2 regions of the Streptomyces sp. NPDC048291 genome follow, and region 1 is predicted to be linked to the other one. Evidence: riboswitches for the same ligand, from Rfam matches in the RefSeq annotation. Region 1 holds a riboswitch; the other holds the start of a gene.
The links. A riboswitch is a leader RNA that binds a small molecule or an ion and turns the genes downstream of it on or off. The one in region 1 is predicted to bind glycine.
Positions count from the first base shown of each region.

Region 1 (4,408 bases):
GAGCAGGCGTCCAAGCCGAGCCTGCGCGGGAAGGCCGTGGTCGTGGGCGGGCTCGGACCACGCGGTGTGGTGGCCACCGCGTCGTACGAGGCCCGGGTGTTCGGGGTGCACTCCGCGATGCCGATGGGGCAGGCACGGCGGCTGGCGCCGAACGCCGCGTATCTGGTGCCGCGCTTCGGGCTGTACCGGTCGATCAGCGAGCAGGTGATGGGGCTGCTGCGCGGACTCTCGCCGCTGGTGGAGCCGCTCAGCCTGGACGAGGCCTTCGTGGATCTGGAGGCCGGTGAGGTGGCCTGGGACGCCGAGACGGCGCGGCTGGTGGGGGAGAGGCTGCGCATGGACATACGGACCGTCACGGGGCTCTCCGGGTCGGTCGGGCTCGCCGCCTCCAAGATGCTCGCGAAGATCGCCTCCGAGCAGGCCAAGCCCGACGGGCTGGTGCTGATCGAGCCGGGCACGGAGCGGGCGATGCTGGGGCCGATGACGGTGCGGACCCTGCCGGGGGTGGGACCGGCGACGGGGGACCATCTGCGGCGGGCCGGGATCACCACGGTCGACGAGATCGCCGAGGCGGGGGAGGACGAGCTGGTACGGCTGCTGGGCAAGGCCCACGGGCATGCGCTGTACGCGATGGCGCTCGCGCACGACGAGCGGCCCGTGGTGGCCGAGCGGGAGACGAAGTCGGTGTCGGTCGAGGACACCTACGACGTGGACATCCACGACCGCCTGCGGGTGGGCCTCGAGGTGCAGCGGCTGGCCGACCGGTGCGTGCGGCGGCTGCGCGGCGCCGGGCTCTCCGGGCGGACCATCGTGCTGAAGGTACGGCGGTACGACTTCTCGACGCTCACCCGGTCCGAGACGCTCAGGGGGCCGACCGACGACCCGGCGGTGGTGCGGGAGGCGGCGGCGCGGCTGCTGGACTCGGTGGACACGACGGGGGGTGTGCGGTTGCTCGGGGTGGGGGTGTCGGGGCTGGCCGACTACACGCAGGAGGACCTGTTCGCGCAGGCGGCGGCCGGGGCCGGGGAAGGGGCGGCGGAGTTCGCGGCGGAGGAGGACGTCGTGGAGCCGGCCGGTACGGAGGAGCAGGTGGTCGCCGAGCGGCGGTGGCCCGCGGGGCACGATGTGCGGCATGCCGAGTACGGGCACGGGTGGGTGCAGGGGAGCGGGCTGGGGCGGGTGACGGTGCGGTTCGAGACGCCGGGGGCGGTGGGGCCGGGGCGGGTACGGACGTTCCGGGTCGAGGACCCTGAGCTGGAGCCTGCGGAGCCGTTGCCGCTGGTGCCGGGGTGACCGGGGGCCGGGGCCGGGGCCGGGGCTGAGGTGGGGGTGGGGATGCTTACGGCGCTGGCCGGGTGCCGCTGCGCCCACCCGTGCCGCCCCAGCGGCACGACTGCCCGCAGCTGGGTTTTCATGGGCGCGGGGAATTTCCCGACGGCGTCACGCGCCCGCGTCCTCCGTGCCCGCAAGTTTGCCGAAGTCGTGGTCCGGGCGGCCCTGAGGCGGGGGAGTCGTGTCCAGGCCGTAGTGGTGGTAGAGCTGGAGTTCCTGTTCCGGCGAGAGATGGCGGCCCACACCGAAGTCCGGGGCGTCTTTGATCAGGGCGCGGTCGAAGGGAACCTTCAGGGTGCCCTCGACCAGTTCGCTGGGCTCCAGGGGCACGAAGGCGTCCCGGGAGAACAGGCCGGTGCGTATGGCCGCCCACTCCGGCACGCCCGTCGCGTCGTCGAGGTACACCTCGTCGATCGTGCCGATCTTCGTGCCGTTGCGGTCGAACGCCTTGCGGCCGATCAGGTTGCGCGGATCGATGTCGGTCTGCACGGGCCCTCCACTTGGTCGCAACTCATCCGTAAGCACTACAAAAGAGCACATTGAAGGAGGCGGCCACTCGAAGACCCTGGTGTTGCCCTCGCTGGTAGGCTGACAGCGGCTGCTGACCCCGTGCGGGAGAGTCCTCCGGGAAACCGGAGGCGCCGAAGGAGCAAATCCTCCCCGGAATCTCTCAGGCTCACGTACCGCACGGACGAGGTCACTCTGGAAAGCAGGGCGGACGTCGACGGTGTCCGCCCTCACCGACGGTGAAAGCCGGTGGTCCGCGAGGGCACACCGGTGAAGCTCTCAGGTTAGATGACAGAGGGGGAGGCCGTCGGGGTACCCGTGCCGGGGTACCCCTCGAAGGTCGCGTCAGACCAGGAGGCCTCCGCAATGACCGCCCAGCGCATCCCACTCTCCGAGCTTGAGCAGGGGATTCCCTTCGAGCAGCGCCACATCGGCCCCGACCACGAGGCCAGGGCCAAGATGCTCGCCCAGGTCGGATACGGCTCGCTGGACGAGCTGACCGCCGCCGCCGTGCCGGACGTGATCAAGAACGCCGACCGGCTGGAGCTGCCCGGCGCCCGCACCGAGGCCGAGGTGCTGGCCGAGCTGCGGTCGCTGGCCGACCGCAACCAGGTGCTCGACTCGATGATCGGCCTCGGGTACTACGGGACCTTCACGCCGCCCGTCATCCTGCGCAACGTGATGGAGAACCCCGCCTGGTACACGGCCTACACGCCGTACCAGCCGGAGATCTCCCAGGGCCGCCTCGAAGCGCTGCTCAACTTCCAGACCGTGGTCGCCGACCTCACCGGGCTGCCCACCTCCGGTGCCTCGCTGCTCGACGAGGGCACGGCCGCCGCCGAGGCGATGGCCCTGTCGCTGCGCATGGGCAAGAACAAGAAGGGCGTCTTCGTCGTCGACGCGGACGCGCTGCCGCAGACCATCGCCGTGATCCAGACCAGGGCCGAGCCCACGGGCGTGGAGGTCGTCGTCGCCGACCTGAGCGACGGCATCCCGGCCGACCTCGCCGCGCGGGAGATCAACGGGGTGCTCGTCCAGTACCCCGGCGCCTCTGGTGCCGTACGCGACATCAAGGCCGTCGTCGAGCAGGCGCACGGGGTCGGGGCGCTCGTCACCGTCGCCGCCGACCTGCTCGCGCTGACCCTGCTGACCTCGCCGGGCGAGCTCGGGGCCGACATCGCCGTGGGCACCACCCAGCGGTTCGGTGTGCCGATGGGCTTCGGCGGGCCGCACGCCGGTTACATGGCGGTCCGCGAGAAGTTCGCGCGCAGCCTGCCCGGACGGCTCGTGGGCGTCTCCGTGGACGCCGACGGGAACAAGGCGTACCGGCTGGCGCTGCAGACCCGCGAGCAGCACATCCGGCGCGAGAAGGCCACCAGCAACATCTGCACCGCGCAGGTCCTGCTCGCCGTGATGGCCGGCATGTACGCCGTCTACCACGGGCCCGAGGGGCTCAGGGCCATCGCGCGGCGGACGCACCGCTACGCCACGATCCTCGCCGCCGGGCTCACCGCCGGCGGCGTCGAGATCGTGCACGGCGCCTACTTCGACACCCTCACCGCGCGCGTGCCCGGCAAGGCCGCCGAGATCGTCGCCGCGGCCCGCCAGGGCGGCGTCAACCTGCGGCTCGTCGACACCGACCACGTCTCCATGGCCTGCGACGAGACCACCACCCGCGCCCAGCTGGGCGCCGTCTGGACGGCCTTCGGCGTCGAGGGCGACGTCGAGGCGCTGGACGCCGTCACCGAGGACACGCTGCCCGAGGCGCTGCTGCGCACCGACGGCTACCTGACCCACCCCGTCTTCGGGCAGCACCGCTCCGAGACGGCGATGCTGCGCTACCTGCGCCGGCTCGCCGACCGGGACTACGCCCTTGACCGCGGCATGATCCCGCTGGGCTCCTGCACCATGAAGCTCAACGCGACCACCGAGATGGAACCGGTCACCTGGCCCGAGTTCGGCCAGCTGCACCCGTTCGCGCCCGCCGAGCAGGCGCAGGGCTACCTGACCCTCATCCGGGAGCTGGAGGAGCGGCTCGCCGAGGTCACCGGGTACGACAGGGTGTCGCTCCAGCCCAACGCCGGATCGCAGGGCGAGTTCGCCGGGCTGCTCGCCGTCCGCGCGTACCACCGCGCCAACGGCGACGCGCAGCGGACCGTGTGCCTGATCCCGTCCTCCGCGCACGGCACCAACGCCGCGAGTGCCGTCATGGCGGGCATGAAGGTCGTCGTCGTGAAGACCGCCGAGGACGGCGAGATCGACGTCGCGGACCTGCGGGCGAAGATCGAGCAGCACCGCGACGAGCTCGCCGTGCTGATGATCACCTACCCGTCCACGCACGGGGTGTTCGAGGAGCACGTCGCCGACATCTGCGCGCAGGTGCACGAGGCCGGCGGCCAGGTGTACGTCGACGGGGCCAACCTCAACGCCCTCGTCGGGGTCGCCAAGCCGGGGCACTTCGGCGGCGACGTCTCCCACCTCAACCTGCACAAGACCTTCTGCATCCCGCACGGCGGCGGCGGTCCCGGCGTCGGTCCGGTGGCCGTACGGGCCCACCTGGCGCCGTACC
Region 1 covers NZ_JBICZC010000003.1:725,593-730,000, reverse strand. Annotated here, with positions in the region: gene ACGF5O_RS10755 (DNA polymerase IV) at 1-1,293, shown strand, start outside; gene ACGF5O_RS10750 (PRC-barrel domain-containing protein) at 1,441-1,821, opposite strand; glycine riboswitch at 1,935-2,028, shown strand; gene gcvP (aminomethyl-transferring glycine dehydrogenase) at 2,206-4,408, shown strand, end outside.

Region 2 (4,408 bases), on a different contig from region 1:
TGCCGCCGCGGGGACCGCCGAGGGTCTTGTGCGTGGTGGAGGTGACCACGTCCGCGTAGGGGACCGGGTTCGGGTGCAGCCCCGCCGCGACCAGGCCGGCGAAGTGGGCCATGTCGACCCACAGGTACGCCTCGACCTCGTCGGCGATCCGGCGGAACTCCGCGAAGTCCAGCTGCCGCGGGTACGCCGACCAGCCCGCGATGATCACCTTCGGGCGGTGCTCCTTGGCGAGCCGCTCGACCTCGGCCATGTCGACCAGGCCGGCGTCGTCGACGTGGTAGGCGACCACGTCGAACTGCTTGCCGGAGAAGTTCAGGCGCATGCCGTGGGTCAGGTGGCCGCCGTGGGCGAGGTCCAGGCCGAGGATGGTGTCCCCGGGCTGGGCCAGCGCGAACAGGGCCGCCTGGTTGGCGGAGGCACCGGAGTGCGGCTGCACGTTGGCGTACTCGGCGCCGAACAGCTCCTTCACCCGGTCGATGGCGATCTGCTCGGTGACGTCGACGTGCTCGCAGCCGCCGTAGTAGCGGCGGCCCGGGTAGCCCTCGGCGTACTTGTTGGTGAGGACCGAGCCCTGCGCCTCCATGACCGCGAGCGGAGCGAAGTTCTCCGAGGCGATCATCTCCAGGGTGGACTGCTGGCGCACCAGCTCGGCGTCGACCGCGGCGGCTACCTCGGGGTCGAGCTCGTGCAGGGGCGTGTTCAGCGTATGCAAAGCGGACATCTGTTGTACGACTCCTAGGCCGGGTTCTGCGGCGGCTCTCAGCCGGCGGTGAAGGCGGTGTACTCGTCGGCGGAGAGCAGGTCGCCCGGCTCGTCCGTGACCCGCACCTTGAACAGCCAGCCGCCCTCGAAGGGGGCCGAGTTCACCAGGGACGGGTCGTCGACGACGTCCTCGTTGACCGCGGTGATCTCACCGTTGACCGGCGCGTACAGGTCGGAGACCGACTTGGTCGACTCCAGCTCGCCGCAGGACTCGCCCGCGGTCACCGTGTCGCCGACCGCCGGGAGCTGGACGAAGACGACGTCACCGAGCGCGTTGGCCGCGTGCTCCGTGATGCCGACCGTCGCCACGCCGTCCTCGGCGGCCGTCAGCCACTCGTGCTCCTTGCTGTAACGCAGCTGCTGGGGGTTGCTCATGGCCTGAATTCTCCTGTACGCGGGGGAGTGCTGGTGAAGGGGGGACTGCTGGGAACGTGCGTGACCTGCGGCGATGTGGGCGAGGTCACGCCGCTCGGCTCCGGACCGGTCCGGTGGCGTCCGGCTACTTCTGGCGCTTGTAGAACGGCAGCCGCACGACCTCGTACGGCTCGTGACTGCCCCGGATGTCCACGCCGACGCCCGCCGTGCCCGGCGCCGAGTGCGCCGCGTCGACGTACGCCATGGCGATCGGCCTGCCCAGGGTCGGGGAGGGGGCGCCCGAGGTGACCTCGCCGATCACCTCGCCGCCGGCGACCACCTGGTATCCGGCGCGCGGCACCCGGCGGCCCTCGGCGACCAGGCCGACGAGCACCCGCGGCGGGTTCTGCTCCGCACGGGCGGCGGCCTCGGTGAGCGCCGCGCGCCCCACGAAGTCGCCCTCCTTCTCGAACTTGACCACCCGGCCGAGCCCGGCATCGAAGGGGGTGAGCGAGGTGGTGAGCTCATGCCCGTACAGCGGCATGCCCGCCTCCAGCCGCAGGGTGTCCCGGCAGGACAGCCCGCACGGCACCAGGCCCACCGCGGAACCGGCCTTGGTCAGCGCCTGCCACAGCTCCACCGCGTGCTCCGGCTTCACGAACAGCTCGAAGCCGTCCTCGCCGGTGTAGCCGGTGCGCGCGATCAGCGCCGGGACGCCGGCGACGGTGCCGGGCAGCCCGGCGTAGTACTTCAGCCCGTCCAGGTCGGCGTCGGTGAGGGACGCGAGGATGCCCGGGGACTCCGGGCCCTGGACGGCGAGCAGCGCGTACGCGTCCCGGTCGTCACGGACCTCGGCGTCGAACCCGGCGGACCGCTCCACGAGCGCGTCGAGGACGACCTGGGCGTTGGAGGCGTTGGCGACGACCAGGTATTCAGAAGCAGCGGCCTCGGTCTCGGCGAGCCGGTAGACGATCAGGTCGTCCAGGATGCCGCCGTCGGCGCGGCAGATCATGGTGTAGCGGGCCCGGCCCACGCCGACGGAGGCGATGTTGCCGACCAGGGCGTGGTTCAGCAGGGCGGCGGCCTGCGGGCCGGTCACGGTGATCTCGCCCATGTGGGAGAGGTCGAAGAGCCCGGCCCGGGTCCGTACGGCGACGTGCTCGTCGCGCTCGGAGCCGTAGCGCAGGGGCATGTCCCAGCCGGCGAAGTCGGTCATGGTCGCGCCGAGCGAACGGTGCAGGGCGTCGAGCGCGGTACGGCGGGGTGCGGCGGAATCGGTACTGCTCATCGGTCGGTCGTCTCCCGAAGGTCCCAAGGGCATGACAGGCGAGGGCTGTCCTCCCCATCTGTCATCGGAACCTGAGAGGTTCGCCCTGACCACGGACGTGATCACGACTTGCACCTTGGGTGGGGCCACTGACACAGCGGCCCGCTTTTCAGATGTGCCTCGCCCGCGCGGTAACGGGGCCTGAGAGATTCAAGGGAGGGACTTGCTCCTTCGGCGCCCCAGCGAAGACGGCTGGGGACTCTCCCGCGCGGATTCAAGCGGCCGGTATGCAGTTGGCGCGGACATCATTGCACGCCGCCCGGGGCCGTGGCAGGCCGGACCTGCCCCTCCGTTCTGTGACGGGCCTGTGGCAGAACGCGTACGGAACCGCGAGGCACCGTGCATTACCTTCTCTTTACGTTAAGTGGGGAGAACCTTTCCTGAACCCCCAGGGAGGACGGTCACGGTGACAAGGACCACGGCATACGCGACGACGACGGGCATCGCCCTGCCCCAGCAGCCGACGGCCCCGGCCCGCGAGCGGTGCGGCGAGCTCCCCGCACCGGTCGTCCGCGATCTGCGCGACCGCGCCGGGCACAGCCCGCACGGCCTGCTCTTCGGCCCCCGGGACCTGGTGGTGGTCACCGGGCTGCCCGGCAGCGGCAAGTCCACCCTGATGCACCGCACCGTCCAGGGAATCGGGATCGACTCCCAGGACACCCGCGACCGCTGGGACGCCCGGCTGGCCCGGCTCCTGCCGTACGCCGCCTACCGCCCGCTGGTCCGCCTCGCCCACTACGCCGGGCTGCGCCGGGCCCTGCTCACCGGTGAGGGCGTGGTCGTGCACGACTGCGGGACCCAGGCCTGGGTGCGGGACTGGCTGGCCCGGGCGGCCCGCCGCCGCGGCGGCACCCTGCACCTGCTGCTCCTCGACGTCACGCCGGGCACGGCACTGGACGGCCAGCGCGAGCGCGGCCGGGGCGTGTCCCGGTACGCCTTCCTGCGCCACCGCCGGGCGGCCGGCCGGCTGCTGCGCGCGGCGGAGAAGGGGAAGCTGCCCGAGGGGGTCGGCTCGGCGGTCCTCCTCGACCGGGACGCGGCGGACGTACTGCGCCGGATCGCCTTCGCACGCTGAGCGCGCGAAGGCGGCCGAAGGCGGCCCGAACCGGCTGGTGGGGTGGCTTTGTCGGTGTCACCCGCTAGCCTTTCCAGCCTCAGCAGCGGTTTCCAGCAGGCGGTAGGCAGATGGACTTCCCGGCGGACATTCCCGCGGACTTCCCGGCACAGGCGCACCCCCACCCGCACGGCGGGTGGCCCGGCAACGAACTGGAGGAGGTCCTGTCGGCCTCCCTCGGCGTGCCCGCGGCGGCGGGCCGGCTCATCGAGGTACTGGGCCGGAGCTTCCTGTGGATCCCGCTGCCCGAGGGCGGCGGCCCGCACAGCGGCCCGCTCGACCTGCCCACCACGCAGATCGAGGGCCGGGTGTACGTGCCGGTCTTCAGCTCCGAGGAGCAGTTCCGTCAGGTGGCCGGCTCCCACCTGTCGTACACGATCGCCCCGGCGGTCGAGTTCGCCCGCGGGCTGCCCCCGCAGGTCGGCATCGCGGTGAACCCCGGGGGAGTGGTCGGGGTCCCGCTGCCGCCGGAGGCGGTCGCCCAGCTCTGCCGGGCCGGCCGCACCGAACTGGACGGCCCCGCCTCCGGCGGCCGGGTCCGCCTCTTCGAACCGGACTGGCAGGACGACCCGATGGAGTTCCTGGCCGCGGCGTCCGCGGAGTTCGCGGCGATCGGCGTGGTCGCCTCGGCCCGCCGCTGCCTGGCCGTGGTCGAGACGGCCGACCCGGTGATGTTCGTCGGCGTCGAACTCTCCCAGTGGGAGGGCGACTTGCGTGCCCTGCCCCTGGAGGCCCTGGGCAAGGCGCTGGGCCGCGCCCCGGTGCGGTGGCCGGTGAACCTGGTCCTGCTCGACGTGGCGGACGACCCGGTGGGCCACTGGATGCGGGAGAACGTGCGGCCCTTCTACCAG
Region 2 covers NZ_JBICZC010000013.1:61,662-66,069, forward strand. Annotated here, with positions in the region: gene glyA (serine hydroxymethyltransferase) at 1-712, opposite strand, end outside; gene gcvH (glycine cleavage system protein GcvH) at 760-1,137, opposite strand; gene gcvT (glycine cleavage system aminomethyltransferase GcvT) at 1,262-2,404, opposite strand; glycine riboswitch at 2,563-2,660, opposite strand; gene ACGF5O_RS32910 (AAA family ATPase) at 2,850-3,518, shown strand; gene ACGF5O_RS32915 (enhanced serine sensitivity protein SseB) at 3,629-4,408, shown strand, end outside.
Region 2: it holds a riboswitch for glycine, as region 1 does, so the genes downstream of both, gcvT (glycine cleavage system aminomethyltransferase GcvT) here and gcvP (aminomethyl-transferring glycine dehydrogenase) in region 1, are expected to answer to the same signal.